DNA from 2 places in the Ureibacillus sp. GCM10028918 genome. Region 2 is predicted to be linked to the other one. Evidence: riboswitches for the same ligand, from Rfam matches in the RefSeq annotation. Region 2 holds a riboswitch; the other holds the start of a gene.
The links. A riboswitch is a leader RNA that binds a small molecule or an ion and turns the genes downstream of it on or off. The one in region 2 is predicted to bind cyclic di-GMP.

Region 1: it holds a riboswitch for cyclic di-GMP, as region 2 does, so the genes downstream of both, ACFQU5_RS12440 (DUF5667 domain-containing protein) here and ACFQU5_RS19580 (sensor domain-containing diguanylate cyclase) in region 2, are expected to answer to the same signal.

What each region holds. Positions count from the first base shown of each region.
Region 1 covers NZ_JBHTFK010000013.1:27,526-36,217, forward strand. The annotation lists gene ACFQU5_RS12425 (DEAD/DEAH box helicase) at 1-2,218, shown strand, start outside; gene ACFQU5_RS12430 (methyl-accepting chemotaxis protein) at 2,669-4,354, shown strand; gene ACFQU5_RS12435 (sensor domain-containing diguanylate cyclase) at 4,641-6,215, opposite strand; cyclic di-GMP riboswitch class I at 6,518-6,599, shown strand; gene ACFQU5_RS12440 (DUF5667 domain-containing protein) at 6,669-8,066, shown strand; gene ACFQU5_RS12445 (SpoIIE family protein phosphatase) at 8,358-8,692, shown strand, end outside.
Region 2 covers NZ_JBHTFK010000041.1:65,999-74,690, reverse strand. The annotation lists gene ACFQU5_RS19600 (DUF3100 domain-containing protein) at 1-708, shown strand, start outside; gene ACFQU5_RS19595 (hypothetical protein) at 712-1,167, shown strand; gene ACFQU5_RS19590 (M20/M25/M40 family metallo-hydrolase) at 1,564-2,919, opposite strand; gene ACFQU5_RS19585 (AbgT family transporter) at 2,938-4,476, opposite strand; cyclic di-GMP riboswitch class I at 5,076-5,157, shown strand; gene ACFQU5_RS19580 (sensor domain-containing diguanylate cyclase) at 5,408-6,910, shown strand; gene ACFQU5_RS19575 (OmpA family protein) at 7,588-8,692, shown strand, end outside.

The DNA.
Region 1 (8,692 bases), on a different contig from region 2:
AATGCTCGTAACCCCATCGACGAATTCAATACCTATAAATAACGATCAAATTGATTTTTTTATGAAAAAAGTGGTGCCAGGTTTGAAAAGAATCGGCAATTTACAATTATCTAAAGGGGTTACAGAACGATTTTTGAAAACACCCCTTGTTGTTAAAGTTTACTTGGATCGTTTAAGAAATCGTCTACTTGCAGGACTTGAATTCCATTATGAAAATGTGGTAATTCAACCATTGGAAAATAGAGATACTCCTATTGGGCCTATGATTATCAGGGATTTAAGCAAAGAAGAAGAAATCTTAGAGCTAATGGAGGACAGTGGTTTTACGATTACTGAAGGCGGCTATTATATGCAAAACGAGGAATTGGAGTATGAGTTTCTTTATCATACAGTTGCAAAGCTACAAAGCCTTGCACAAGTTTATGCCACTACTGCTGTCCGCATTCGGATTGTAAGGGAAAATGCGTTTCCGAAAATAAGGGTGAAAGTTCCAAAAGAACGAACGGACTGGCTTGAGTTTAAGTTTGAAATGGATGGCATAGCAGATAAGCATATAAAAGAAATATTGAAAGCACTAGAAATTAAGCAAAAATATTACCGTCTTCCTGGTGGGTCATTGCTTTCTCTAGAAACAAGAGAAATGGAAGAGATTCGTCGCTTCCTTTCTGCCGTACCGGCTCAAGAAGATGATTATGAAGCCAGTTTAAATATGCCTATTCTAGAAGGGCTGAAATTTCTTGATTTAATCGATGAAAGTGAAGTGTTTTCCCCCGAAGATTCCTTCCGTCAGTTTGTCGATCAATTAATGCGACCAGCTAGTTTAGAGTTCGACATCCCGAATAGCTTAGATCCTATTCTAAGGGATTATCAAAAGCAAGGCTTCAAATGGATGAAGGCACTTGCGAGCTACGGATTTGGCGGTGTATTGGCGGATGATATGGGCCTTGGGAAAACGCTGCAAAGTATTACCTTTATTGTTTCGGAGCTAGAAAGTATTCGGGATCAAAAGTGTCCAGTTTTAATCGTTTGTCCTTCTTCTTTAACTTATAATTGGCTACATGAAATCATCACATTTGCACCGCAACTACAAGCAATTATTATAGATGGGAAAAAGGGAGAAAGAGAAAAGCTATTACAAGAAGTGCATGAGATGGATGTCATCATCACATCATATCCACTGTTAAGAAGGGACCGCGTGTGGTATGAGAAGCAATCCTTTCATACCATTTTCTTTGACGAGGCGCAAAGTTTTAAAAATCCATATACACAAACAGCACGCACAGTAAAAAAATTAAAGGCGAAAAATCGTTTTGGGTTGTCGGGGACACCTATAGAAAATTCACTTGAAGAGTTATGGTCCATCTATCATGTTGTATTCCCGCAGCTTTTCCAAGGCCTAGAGGAATATAGTCATCTACCTCGTAAGTCAATTGCCCGCCGAGTACGGCCATTCCTGCTCCGCCGTGTAAAATTTGACGTCCTGCCAGAGTTGCCTGAGAAACATGAAGCATTGGAAATTTCTGAATTGCTACCTGAACAAAAAAAGCTTTATACAGCCTTACTGGCAAAACTGCGGCACGATACATTAAAACATCTCGATAAAGCGACTTTCCAAAAGAATCGCATCCGGATTTTAGCGGGTTTGACGAGATTACGCCAAATTTGCTGTCATCCAGCTTTATTTGTTGATGGTTATGAAGGCAGCTCAGCAAAATTTGAACAACTCATGAGAATTTTGGAGGAATCTAAAGCGTCTGGTCGAAGAGTATTGATCTTTTCACAGTTTACGAAAATGCTGCAGCTTATTGGAAAGAAATTGACAATGCTTGGTCAATCCTATTTCTATCTCGACGGACAAACGCCTTCAGAAGAAAGAGTGGAACTTTGTCATCGATTTAATGATGGGGAACAAGAGCTATTTTTAATTTCACTAAAAGCTGGGGGAACTGGTTTGAATTTAACTGGAGCAGATACTGTTATCTTGTACGATCTCTGGTGGAATCCAGCTGTAGAGGATCAAGCAGCCGACCGGGCGTATCGAATGGGGCAGAAAAATGATGTTCAGGTTATTAAAATGGTGGCAAAGGGTACAATCGAAGAGAAGATGAATGTACTCCAAGCGAAAAAGAGAGACCTCATTTCTGAGATTATCGATTCCGATGCGAAAACCTCAACCTCTTTAACGGAAGAAGATATTAGAGAAATATTAATGATCTAAAATTAAATAGACTGTTTTAAAGGTCAGACTATAATCCATGAACCGAAAAAAGGAGGTGTTTCTATACGAAACATCTCTTTTTACTTATGGCAAAGTTTCTCCCGTATTTTCCTTTTTTAGGGTTATGAAAACTCCCGTGAAGGTTTAAAAGCTTTTGAAACATTAATCTTTTTTATATTTAAACTGATAGAAAATGAACCAAGTTGCATCTTACATCCTACTATTTAAATAGTAATTATTACTTAAAGTATAAGTGATTTAATTGCAAATATTTACAACTATTTATGAAATAACATCATATTGAGTTAATAAAAGGAGATAATCTAGGGCTAATTACTTTATTTTAAGTAGATTAATAGATACAATGGAGCAGAAAAGTTGATTGTATACAAAAATAATTATGGGAAGGTATGTATTTTAGTAATAAACTAGTAATTGGAGGAAAATAATATGAGTATTGCAAAAAAAATGCTAGCTTCATTTTCAGCCGTTATTATTTTAATGATAATTATCGGTGGAACTAGTATTTATAGTTTAAACAATTTAAATAATGAATATGAAAATATTATCGAGAAGAATATTAAACAACTTGCTGTCATTAATGATGTTCGACGCTATGTACCCCTGCAACAGTTACAAATGCGCTCATATATACTGGAAGATTCAACAAAACAGTTGGAGTTATTAGAACAGCGTCTGGATGAGGTATCAGGTTTCCTAGATGAGCTTAAAGAAATTAATGCTCATGAGGAATTTAATGTTAAGATTCAATCAGCAATTGAGTATGAAAATCAGTTGATAGAATTAGGAAATGAATTAGTTGCAGCAGTCCAAAATGGTGACACTGCAAGAGGTACAGAGATTGTTTTAGTAGAAGCATACGATGCAAGTACATTACTTGTAAACACAATCGAAGAAATACAAGTAAGAGAATATGAGATTATTAATTCCGTAAAAGATGAGGCAGCTAAACAGGCGAAAAAGGGGACTACGATAATTATTGCAGTTATTTTTATTGCAATTCTCGTAAGTGTTGGTATCGTATTACTTTTAAACCGTATGATTACATACCCGATAAAACGTGTCTCAGAAGCGGCTAAAGTTGTTGCTGAAGGGAATCTATCCAAAGAGGAAATTAAAGTTCATTCAAAAGATGAAATTAAAACATTAGTTGATTCATTTAACGAAATGAAGGCTTCATTACGATCAATCATTCAAAATACAAATCATAATGCGAATTTACTTGCTTCTAGTGCGGAGGAATTATTAGCAAGTACAGATGAAGTAAATAACCTATCTCAGTCTGTTTCTAAAAATATTGAGATTACAGCACAAGCAGTTGAAGAAAATGCTTACTCTTCTAATGAAAGTGCATCTGCTATGGCTGAGACAGCAAGTGGAGTCCAACGCATTGCAGAGTCAACAACATCTTTACAAGAAAAAGCAATCGATACAAAAGCTGTTGCGAAATCCGGTGGACAAACTGTTGATGATGCACAAAATCAGATGCAAGTTATTTACCAATCTTCAGAGCAAGTCACAAAGTTAATCAACAAGCTGACAATTCAAATTAATGAAATAAGTAATATTTCAGCAGTCATTACTGGAATCACAGAGCAAACGAATCTTTTAGCATTAAATGCAGCAATTGAAGCGGCACGTGCCGGAGAGCATGGAAAAGGCTTTGCTGTCGTTGCAGATGAGGTTCGTAAACTAGCTGAGGAATCAAAAGCATCAGCTACTCAAATTGTTAGCCTAACTCAAGAAATTGTCGGAGATGCAAAAACAGTTCAACAAGCTGTTGGCTATAGTTTAGCGAATGCACAAGATGGTGTAGAGCTTATTAAAGAAGCAGGCGCCGCATTTGATCAAATCCATCTGGCCATTAACGAAATCACAGATCAAGTAACGGATATCTCTTCTGTTACAGAAGAGATATCAGCAGCAGCTGAACAAGTTGCTGCATCTGTAAGCCAAGTGTCAACTAATTCCCAGAGCACGGCTGCTATTGCTGCAGAAGTAAGCGGAGCAGTTCAAGAACAAGTAGCGACAATCGAAGAGATCAATAGTGTGTCTAAGGATTTAGGGGGAAAAGCAGTAATACTGCAACAAAGCATTCAGCATTTTAAACTATAAATTATGAAGGGCAGTCACCATACGTGGCTGCTTTTTTACATTGTAAAGAACAAGGGAATATCTATTCTAAATTAACAGGTTTAATGTTAGGATTAATAACTAAAAAAAAGCAATTCCATTTTTTAAAGTGTACCTTTAATCCGAGGTTTTTAACGAGTTTCTTAAACTCCGTCTTCAAGATGTGGGTTTAATAGATTTGCTTATCAAGAAAAATGTAAACTTTGCCAGACAAGGCAACCAACGCAGTATGAGCGCGTTGGTTCCTTATCTGAAGCCGCTCCAGTAACTAATCCTGTCCCCATAACGTAGTTTGATTTCGTCCATTTTCTTTTGATCTGTACAACGCTTTATCAGCAAATAAAAATAAATCATCTAAGGAATCAGAATGGGTAGGGAATTCTGAAACCCCGAGTGAAATGTTTATGGGTTTGCCCACCGGACTTATTGTATTCGCTATTGTAGTTCGAATCTTTTCTGAAAGAGAATAGGCTTCTGAAGAGTTAGTATCCGGTAGTAATAAAATAAATTCTTCTCCACCATAACGGAAAAATCCATCTTTCGTTCTAATTGCTGATCGAACGGTTTGAGCTAAAAACTTTAAAACCTCATCCCCCATTTGATGTCCATAACTATCATTAATCAATTTAAATCGATCGATATCGATTGCAACTAAAGAAAACAACTGTCCCTCACCTGCTAAATAAGATATCACTTTATTAAGTTTTTTTCGATTTGACAAACCTGTAAGGGCATCCGTCATAGCTTCTTCTTTCAATAAGGTGTTATTATTTTCAACCGCCTCAATGGCAATAATCAAGCTTTTCGTTAAAAGATCAGCTTCCCGATTCCAGTGTGAATTAAAAACAGGGGGATGAATTTGCTTGTCTGTACCAAATTGATTCACGACATCCGCTAAGTCAATAAACGGTTTAGCCAGCTTTCTAGCAAAGCTTAAAGAAACTATAAGTAAAATGATAAAAGGTAAAAGAAAGATCAATAGAAGATTTTGTATATGTTTTTGTAACAGTCCATCGACATAGGAAACAGGTGTCTGCTGTACAACTCCCCAACCTATTTCAGAAAGATAGTTATATGCTGCTAGCATTGGCACACCTTCAGAGTTTGTAACACGTTCCATCCCACTTTGTCCCTGTACAAGCTTTGGAATGATTGGATTGTCTATTACACCTTCTCCAATACGATTTGTTTTAGGGTGAAATAATAAAGTACCATTTGGCCCGACTACATAGTAATAAGAACCGTTCTGGTCAATAATATCGTTACCTAGTATTTCATTAAGAACATTTTTTTCTTGTAAGTAAATAGAGCCACCAATAATGCCCTTATAATTTCCTTTATTATCATAATAAGGTTCACTCATCAAAACGAGTATACGGCCTGTAGGTGCCTTATACGGCGCTGTCAGCATTGGCTTTTTTGCATCTACTACATCTTTTGTAACCCCGGTAATATAATTTCCTTTTATACCCACACTGATAGGGGCTATATCTCGAACAAATCCCGTTTCATCAACCCATGCTAAAGAATTGAAGTATCGACTATTATTCCGCAGCAGCTCTAGATGTTCTTGAATCTCTTCATCTGTCATATTAGGATTATTTGAGAGAAATTGTGTGGTTTCTTGTAAACTTATTCTCATAGATTTAAATAAGGAATTTACTGAACTACTTAATTTCTCTGATTTTGATGAGTTAAGAGTTAAATAAGTATCAGTTAAGGATTTCTTTTCAGACTGATAAGATGCGAACAAGAGAATGAAAGTAGTAGATAGCACGGATGCTATTATAAGAAACATTAATAAACTTGTTAGTTTGAATTTTCGATTTGATAGATTCTTCATATAAAATACCAATCCTGATTATGTAAATTAATTTTAGAACAACTTATTAAGTTTAACATAAATGTTATGAGAGTTTGCTTATATTTCAAAAGGAAAATAACGAACCAGTTATAAGAGAATACAAATGAGTTCTCTATTCGGGATTGCCCTTATGTGATGAAAATAAATCTAAACAACATGTAAATCTATATCTACATGTAATGAATTAGATAGTAAAACTATTGGGAAATATTATATATAGTATTTTTGACGCTAATGGACTATATTTAATATAAATGAAGTGAACGATAACTTTGTTCCTCATTTGAAAAAGGCAAATCTATTGAAAGATAGAGACGCAAAGTCACAGATCTAAGGGGTAACTAGGATGGCTGGGCTACCAAATGAAGAATGTGAATCTACTTCAAAAAAGAGTGATTTATTTTCTTCCAAAAATTATTGGAGGGACTTTTAATGTCTAGATTAAATGTGAAAGTAAGAAATGTTTTTACAACAGGTGTAGTAGCCGCAACCTTGGCTATAGGCTCAACTCAAGTATTTGCAAATGAGGAGACTCAAGAGGAAGTACAAGGAGTAGTTCAAGAGGAAGTTACTGAGAAAGAAACAACTGTTTCTATCGAGGAAGAAACTACAACTGATGATGTGGCAACAGATGCTCCAACAATTGAGAATCCTGAAGTTGCATCAGAGGAAACTGCATCTACGACTGAAGAAAATTCCGATGAAGTACAGGAAACTGAAACTACAGTAAATGAACCGGTTGAAGAAGAGACGGTTGTAGAGGAACCGTCATTATTACCAGGAGACTTTTTCTATTTCTTCAAACAGTTTACTGAAAATATTAAGCTAGCACTAACTTTTGATGACCAAAAAGAGGCGGAATTGCTAGTATCTTTAACAGAAGAACGTATAGCTGAAGCAGAGGCATTGTTTGCTGCGGGTGAAGAGGATTTAGCGAAGGAAGCTTTAGAAAAGGCTATAGAACAACAAGTTTTAGCACTAAATCAAGTAGAGGATGTTGAAGCATCAGAAGAAATAGAAACAGAAGTACCGACTGAAGCGACTGAAGAATCAGAGGAAACAGTCCAGGTAGATGGTACAGAAGAAGCTGAGGGAAATGAAGAAGCAGCGACAGAAGAAGATGCAGACCGTGCTGCTCTGATTGCCAAGTTTTCAGCGAATATTTTAGCACTGCAAGCGGTTCTTGAAAAAGTTGGAAATCCAACTGCGAAAGAAGCAATTGCTAAAAATATCGAAAAAGCCCAAGAAAAGCTAGACAAGAAAGTAACGAAAAAGTTAGCTCAATTAGAGAAAAAACAAAAAAAGACTCAAGCGGAAACGATAGGTTCGAATGATGCAACAAATACAGAAATAAATGAAGAAACAAAAAACGATGCTACAGCTGCAACTGCTGCTGAGCAGATTGAAAATGACAATATTGCTGTAGAGGAAGTAACAAACAGTAAAACACTTTCTGTGACACCAGCAGTTATTGATACAAAAGAACAAAAAACTTCAGCTACTCCAGTGAAAAAAGCTGAAGTAAAACAGACTCAAACGCCAGCAACAAAACAAGTAGAAAAAGTGAACAAGAACGTAGAACAAAAGCCTGAGCAAGCTGTGGAACAACAAGAAAAAGCAGCAGAGAAACAATTACAAGCTGTGGAAAAACAAGCCAAAGCGCAGGAAAACAGTGCGCAAAAACAGCAACAGCAAGCAGAAAAACAAGCGGTTAAGCAACAGCAACAAGAGCAAAAACAAGAGCAAAAACAAGAGCAAAAACAAGATGCAAAACAGCAAAACGATCAAAATAAATCCCAGGAAAAAGGAAACAAAGGAAACAAAGAGTAACTTTTAATTAGCTGCAAAGGCATAATAATAGGGATTGTTTTACTAAACCACTTTTCCAATTTTTTTGGCAAAAGTGGTTTTTTTTTATTTATATAGGGTAATAGAATATGAGGAAGAAGATTATCTAACTGATTGAATGTTCAGATAAAAGTAATGTATCTATATTCTTGTATAATAAAAGAAATAAGATTAGTTTACTAGCGATAAAATATATTCAGGTCTGTCTCATTACTCTGAATGGAGGATTTTGAATATTTTATACCAATATAACTAGAATAGGGGAAATAAAAAGTGACAATTCTTCTAGTCGATGATAATAAAGTAAATTTATTTGTCATTGAAAAAATATTAAATAATGTAGGTTATAATGACTGTGTTTCCTTAACTTCTGCACAGGAGCTTTTTGACTATCTACAACTTGATGCTCCAAATTCAATTTCCAAGAATGTAGACTTAATATTGCTTGATATCATGATGCCTGAAATTGATGGAATCGAGGCATGTAGAATTATTAAAGCGAATAATCGTTATAAAGATATCCCGATAATTTTTGTTACAGCGTTAGATGATAAAAATAAATTAGCAGAAGCGCTTGATATGGGTGGCATGGACTATATAACAAAGCC
Region 2 (8,692 bases):
ACCAAAAAACAGTCGGAAAATGCTGAAACACTAGTTTATATTACACTCACTCTATTAATTGCAAAGTTTGGCCTTCAAGCAGGACCCGCTTTACCTCAATTGATTTCAGCGGGGCCAGCTTTGATCCTCCAGGAAATCGGAAACTTAGGTACCATTTTCCTAGCGCTTCCTGTTGCAATTTTATTGGGATTAAAAAGAGAAAGTATTGGTATGACTCACTCCATTGGTCGAGAAGGGAATCTAGCCTTAATTACTGACAAATTTGGACTTTCTTCTCCAGAAGGACGTGGCGTCATGTCCATGTATATTTTCGGTACTGTATTTGGATCTATCTTTATAGGATTAGCTTCTGGTTTCTTGGCTACTACACTCCCGCTTCACCCCTATTCATTTGCTATGGCTACTGGAGTTGGAAGTGGAAGTATGACAGCTGCTTCACTGGGACCACTAGTTGCTGCATTCCCGGATATGGCTGATACGATTACAGCTTTTTCAGGGGCTAGTAACCTATTAACATCTGTTACTGGGTTATATGCAAGTATCTTTATAGGGTTACCATTAACAGAAAAAATGTATAAAGTATTAACGAAACGAAGAGATAAAAAAAGTGGCAAAGCTGTAATGGTTTCAAATCTTGATACGGAATCAAACATTGAAGTGTTAACAGAGAAAGATAATGATGATTCAAAAACAAGGGTGGTGAAATAATCTATGCTAAAAAATATTCAAGAATGGATTATCTTGTTTATCATTGTCTCTTTTATGGTGATCATCGGAAACTGGATTGGTTATGAGGTCATGCCACTTGAGTCAATTCCAGGAATTCTGACTTTGGCGGCCATAAGTTTGGTTGGATTAATCCTTCATAGACTGAATCCGTACAAAAAAATCCCGAGTATTGCCTATATTGGAATATTAGCATTTCTCATTACAATTCCAGGCGTGCCTGGGTCTGAACAAATTGTCGAGTGGACAGCCAAAGTCAATCTATTAGCCATTGCAACACCGATTTTGGCTTATGCGGGTATCTCAATAGGTCGTTCATGGACTGATTTTGCTAAATTAGGATGGAAAACGATTATTGTAGGGATGTTCGTAATATTAGGTACATTCCTGGGTTCAGCAGTAATAGCAGAGATTATTTTACGTATGCAGGGAATTATTTAATAGTTATTTATATCATGGTGTTCTTATAAGCTATATAGAATGGAAGCAGTTGAAAAATCGGGATAACTGATATTTCAACTGGTTTTTTGTTTAAACAGAAAAAATATCAAATAAAATCGTTCGATTTAATGAATCGGCTTAATGTTTCTTCATAGAGGAGCTAGATTGATCAAATCAAATCAAATCAAATCGAATAAAATCAAATTAAAGGAAATGCAAAAAACGTTTGGGTAGTGATTGTAATCAATCCGAAATAATAAAAAAGTGCAAATTCAGTATATTAGAATTTGCACTTCTTTACTTGTGAAGTCTATTGATTTTATCTGCGGAAGTAGTGGTCAGGTCCCGGAAAGATAAAATCGACTGTAATGCTTCACTTATTTAGTTTTTGCTGCTCTAAGCATATTCCCCAAGTTCATGAATAACCTGACAAGTACATTTAATCCCATTGAAAAAGTTGTCTAGTCCAAGATTCTCGTTCGGTGAATGGTTGCCTTGGTCAAAGTTTGCATAGGGCACAACGATGGATGGCAAGTTTAGAATCTTGGTCCATACATAATCAGGCAGGCTTCCTCCCAGGCTTGGTTGTAGCACCGGTTCCATTCCATAACTTGTTCGTACTGCATCTGTTACGACTTTGACTACATCCAGTTCAGCGGGCGTCCTGGATGGTTGCATAGCACCTATACGGGACACTTTCACACCGGGTGAAAATTTATTGACATGGTTACAAACCTTTTCATAAATATCATCAGGGTCCTGATCGACTACGAGGCGTATATCCAGCTTAAGGTTTGCCTTTGCAGGAATGATCGTCTTCGCCCCTTCACCGCCGTATCCGCTGGTAAATCCAGCTATATTGAATGTCGGTTCCATTGTTAGTTTATGATAATAGGTTTCTCCATCCATATCCAGATCATTATATCCGATTTGTTCTGCCACTTGTTCGCGGTTGAAAGGGAGGTTTCGAATCAGTTCTTTTTCTTTTTCCGAAGGTTTCCGGATATTATCATAGAAGCCTTCTATTAAAACTTTTCCATCTCGATCACGCATCGTGTGCATTAAGTCAATTAGTTGCCATGCCGGGTTAGGAACAATGTTTCCTTTGTTGCCCGAATGGTTATCCCAATCTGCTCCTTGGGCTGTCAATTCCAAATAGAGCATTCCTCTTACGCCAAGCAACACAAACGGTGCTCCGGAAGAGTGCATAGGTCCATCAGATGTATAGACAAGGTCGGCTTTCAATAAATCCCGATTGGTTTCAACGAAGGAAGCTAGATTTCTGCTGCCAACTTCTTCTTCTCCTTCAATGACCATTTTTATATTAATCGGAAGTTCACCAATGGAATCCAGATATGTTTTAATCGCCAACACTTGCGCCAGGAATTGACCTTTATTGTCTCCTGCGCCTCGACAATAGATTTTATTATCCTTGATTGTTGGTTCAAAAGGAGGTGAATTCCATTCCTCCAGTGGATCTGCGGGCTGAACATCATAATGCCCATAGATTAATAATGTAAAAGCGTCGGGATCCTTCATGATTTCCCCGTAAACAACGGGATGGCCACCTGTGTCAATTAATCTCGTATTATTCAATCCTGCTTCGTCCAGCATCCCTTTTACTAATTGGGCACAATCTTCCATGCCTATATTTTCGGCACTTATACTCTTCTGTCTAAGCAAGGTAAATAATTGCTCCAAGTACTCATCTCTTCTGTCTGCCAAGATACTATTCAATTTTGAACTATTCATCATAACCCCCACTTTCAATTATTTTAAATACATATCTACCCCTGGTCCGACTGGAATTCCAAATAGGCCAAAGATGCATATCATGATGATCCAAACAAATAAGAATGCGATGGTATAAGGGAATATTAAAGAAATATGCGTCCCTAGCCCGGCCTTTTTATCATATTTGGTAATAAATACGAGCATGATCGCCACAAACGGATTAAGTGGCGTAATCATATTTGTTGCCGAATCCGCAACCCGGTAGGCCACTTGTATAAATGCCGGATGGAAATCTAATAGCATCAGCATAGGTACGAAGACTGGTGCCAGGACTGACCATAAAGCAGTACCGCTTGTAATAAAGAGACTTAATACAGCCGTTAATAATACAAATAGAATAATAACCGGGAAACCAGTGAAATTAATGGATTTAAGCAGTTCTGATCCGTCCACGGAAATCCATATTGCCAAATTACTCCATTGAATATAAGCAATAAACTGTGCAATGGCGAATGCCAATACAATGAAGGTACTCATATCCTTGATTCCATCAACCATAAAATTCGTTACATCACTTGAATTCTTGATTTTCTTGACGGATACACCATATGTAATCCCTATCGTTAAGAAGAAGAATAGAAGAAACATCGTGATTCCATCCAAAAACGGTGAGGGAATGAATCCACCAGTTTCATTTCTTAAAGGACTATTTGGGATAAATAAACATATAGCAACAAAACCAATATATATTAATGCTGAAATCACTGTATTTCTTAAGGCTTTTGTTTCTAACGGCCCAACTGCTGTTATTGCTTCTTCTTGCCCGCTTCCTTTATAAGCGCCCAACTTTGGCTCAATGATCCGTTCAGTAACGAATGCACCCGTAATCGTAAGTACGAAAACAGATATACTCATAAAAATCCAGTTATCAATAGGGGTTACCACAATGTCACTACTGATGGTTTTTGCAGCATCCGTCGAGATTCCCGAAATAAGTGCATCAAAATCCGTAATTAAAATATTGGCAGTAAAACCAGCACCGACACCCGCAATCCCTGCAGCCATTCCTGCCAAAGGATGCCTTCCAACAGCAAGGAAAACCATTGCCGCTAAAGGAGGAACTACAACATACGCTCCATTTGATGCAATATTGCCAAGGATTCCGATAAACAACACGGCATATGTAATAATAGCTTTTGGAGCACCCAAGATGGTTTTCTTTATGGCAGCTTCAAATAAACCAATTTTTTGGCATAGGCCAATCCCCAACATTAATGCAAGGACGACTCCCAGCGGGTTAAAGCTAACAAAATTATCTATCGCTGATCCTAATATAAATGCTAACCCTTCAGTAGAGATTAAACTTTTGACGAATATTTCTTCTCCTGTTCCTGGATGTATAACAGAAACTCCGAAGGCATGTACCAGCCAAGAAACCAAAATACACAATAGAGCTAAACAGATAAACAAAACAAATGGATTGGGAAGACGATTTCCCAATCGCTCAATTCCATTAAGAAATCGAATAAACCCTTTTGGCTTTTCTAATTGAATTTTTGCCGATGGTTCTAGCAAGTCAATCACTCCTTTTATAATTTTTGAGAATAAGTTCGATAGAAAAAAGTGTATACAGTCGACAGTTGATAAGACAGAATTTGGCTTATTGTTATGAAAACAAATGGTTGTATCTAAATCTGGTAATATTGTTTTTTGCCTTCTCAAAATCTATCAACAAAAAACTTGTCAACCTATCTTCCGTTATGTATTTCCATCATTTTTCTAGATGACACTAAAGGAATTATATGTAACCTTAGGTAATCTTCCGTTGAACTCGGTTATAAACTCCCGATTTAGCAGTCTAGGCAGAATAAATTAAGTAGTTTTACAACATTTAATTTAAGGAACTAAGACTCTAAATGGTCTTATTTAATATACTTAAAAATCTGAAAATTGTAAATATTATTCAGAAAAAAAGAGTAAGAGGAATCGTCTCTTTCTCCTTAAGCCATTCTATGCTTATCGTCCTTCTCTTCATGCGAGTCTTTAATTCTCAGCACATCCTCATAAAATAGAAAGTACATCAAATCTAATAATTATTGCGAGTAAATATATCTCTTCTCGGCTGTTTACGATATGGTATATTAATATTAAATTAATAATAATTTCATACTATAATTTTATGGGGGCAAACTACTTGAAAAAGTAGGACGCAAAACTATAGGGGCTAAGTCATTGATATGCCAGCCAGTTGCGAATGTATTTTGTCTTTTCGGGCGCCCTATACACGTATAGGGTTTTTTAGCGTTTATCTAAGCGGTTCCAAAATAGGATATAACGTTTTCGATCATTAATCGAATGTTTGTTATAAAAAATACAAATACTAGTGATGGCTTATGTGCATTTATTTTATATGTTCAAGTAAAGTTGTAAATAGAAATGACAAGACTAACTACATTATAGGAGTGTGATGTGAAAGTCACATTATCAGATAAGTGAGGGAAACAGATTGAAACTAAAATTAATGACCATTCTTGTAGTTGGTTTTTCAATGGCTCTTTTTATCTCACTGCTCTTATCATATTTAACTCCGATGCTGTTAGAAGAGGCGACTGAGCTTGATCGTATTGATACATTAGAAGATGTGAAGAGAGTAAATAACAATATACTTTCGAATGTGGATGTTTTGGGAATCATGACTCGTGATTGGGCGGTTTGGGATGATACCTATAATTATATGATCTATAAAAACGAAAAGTATCTTCAGCGGAATCTTGATAAAATCACATTAGAAAATAATCAGGTAGATTTCTATGTGTTCATCGATAATCAAAAACAATTAGTCTTACAGTTAGGGTATAGCTTGGAGGAAAAGAAACCAACTGAATTAGAATCAGACTTTTATAAAACATTCTTGCCACTTTTAACTAACCAGGATAGAGTTAGCGAAACACGTCTAGTTAGTACGGCTAATGGCTTAGCCATGACTTCGCTTGAAACAATTTATCAAAGTAACGGAGAAGGTCCATCAGTTGGGACATTAATAATGGGTCGACTAATCAATGATTACAGCATAAAAGAAATGTCCGATGAACTTTCGTTAAATCTTTCTCTTAAACCTATTGAAGTAAACAAAGTTGAACAACAATTCAATGTTGAAAATATTAGTGAAACTTTATTAACAGGTTCATTACTATTAAGTGATTACTCTAAAGACTCTGTCTATCAGATAAGTTTTGATCATAAACGAAATTTTTATTTAGAGGAAAAAAAGACTGTACGCCAAATTACCATCTATTTAGTTGCTGCAAGTTTATTTTTCATAATACTTGTCATTTTTCTTCTAAATCGCTTCATACTCAGTCGGGTAGGCAATCTCTCGTGGCAATTAAATCAGATTCAGGAGAATAAGGATATTAAAGCGAGGGTTACACAAAGTAAATACTTTAAGGATGAATTGTTTATTCTTGAGAGTTCAATTAATCAAATGCTTTCTTCATTAGAAGAAAAACATAATGAGACAAGTCATTTAGCCTATTATGATCAACTGACGCTGCTTCCAAATCGTTATTTATTTTTTACGGAATTCAGTAGGAGAACCCAACATAATAAAGGTGAATTAGCCATTCTATTCCTTGATTTAGATGGTTTTAAACAAGTAAATGACGTTTACGGGCATGAGATAGGTGATGCCTTATTGAAAGAAGTTGCTAGAAGAATTCTGCCTATCGTGATGGAATATAATGGTATCGCTGCCAGGTATGGCGGTGATGAATTTATGATATTACTAGAAGATATAACAAGTTCAAATTTGGAAATAATCGCTCAAAAGATTTTATCAGAAGTAAAATCGGGGTTTCATTTTTCTTCCATTAAAACATTTGTTACAGGTACTATTGGAATCAGCCTATACCCTAAAGACGGGGATACACTAGAACTATTGTTAAAGAACTCGGATATAGCTATGTACGAGGCAAAAAGAAAAGGGAAAAACCAATATAAGTTTTTTTAAGAGGCAAGAATCCATCGGAAATAATTATGTTGCATGCTGAGCCATAAGAAGAAATAGGTTCACAACGTAAAACCGATTCAAATAGACCATCACCTTAGTATGGCGGTCTATTCTTTGCAATTAGTTGAAATGGTGTTTAAAGGGTGTCCCAAGAGCTTTGCTTTTGGGGCATCTTTAAATGATGAACAGATAAAATAATGGTGTAATTTGATATCTATGTTTTCTATGGGCAAGCTTGATTCAAATAAGTAAAGGACTTATTTACTTGAATTAACTATCCAAAACGTTGCTTTTCTAGAAGTAACAAGTAACAGTTTCAAGATGACTATTAAAAGGCTAGTTTCCACTGAAATAAGAACGCCTATTAATTTAACCGACCAACACTTTGTTAATGTACTTAAAGTGGACAAAGAGTTTTTTCACAAATGATGTCATTATTGTTGGCGCTAGTATAAAAGTTAGCCAACTTATTACAAAAGTATATGAAAACTAGGTATTAAAAAAAGCATAAGGTTACTGTAGTCGTTACACTGGTATCTGATAAATAGATTCCCCAATAAAATTTATAGGTTGCAATATTCTATAAAAATGATATTTATCCTAGGGCTATGAACTTATTCCAAAATTTACAAAAGTCATTTAACTTATATAAAGAATTGGAATTTTAGGAGGGGACTATGGAGAGGAAAACAACCTGGTTTATACTTATTTTTGTAACACTATTATTCTTAGTTGCCTGTGAGAGTAATGGGGAAACACAGACAAAAGAAGAGAAAAGTAGTGGTATTGTTACAGAACAATTAAATGGAGAACAAAAAGAAGAGTCAGAAAATAAAGTTGATGAAACTAATTCTACTGATATCCAATTAAGTGGAGAAGTAGTAAACGAAAATGGAAAGATTGTAGTCAAAGGGAATAGTAATTTAATGGAAGGTACAATAGTAGAAATTGATTGGCTGGACCGGCCATTTTCAGTTCGAAATCCGATTTGCCTTCTTTGTGATAAAGGTGCAGAAGTCGATCAAAATGGGGATTTTACATTTGAAATCCCGACAGATTTAAAGGACAACGGTTATGTTTTAGTAACAATTGAAGTTGCGCTTGGAGGCTTGGCGCAGACAGATGAGGTTAAGGCTGTTTATGGTGAGTATGGGGAGAACTTTAAAGGACCATTTGTCTATAAATATGAATTGTTGGACGAAGAATACCAAAAAATCTTCGCTTCCCTTCTGGTGTTACCTAGAAGGGAAAAAACTGTATATCCGATTGAAACACCAAAAAGGGAAAAGGTTCCTCAAGATTATGGAAGTACGAATGTATGGGTCGAAACAGAATTAACGAATGATCATCACTATTTCTATGTAAACGGGAAATCCAATTTATTAGAAGGAACAGAGATGGTTGCTTCTTATTTTTCATCTAAAGAGGCTGCTGTCGCGCAAAATTGGGTAAGTTCCAGAGCCAATGTCGTTAGTGATGGGTCGTTTTCATTACAGATTCCATATGACACTATTACAGAAACAGGTACGATGGTTATTACTTCAAAACCTCAAAGTTCGCATTTACTGCAAACAAAAATGAACCAAACTTACGGGGAATCCTTTGAAAAAATGAGTGGTGAGCAGGTAGTTCCAAATGAGGAAGGCGGGAATATGATTGAAATCGTCCTGCATCCGGAACCGCCAATTGTTAACGCTCCGGAAGATACAAGTGTTACCACAGATGGGGAAGAAACAAAAATCCAATTACCTGATGACATTTTATTTGATCATGATCAAAGCG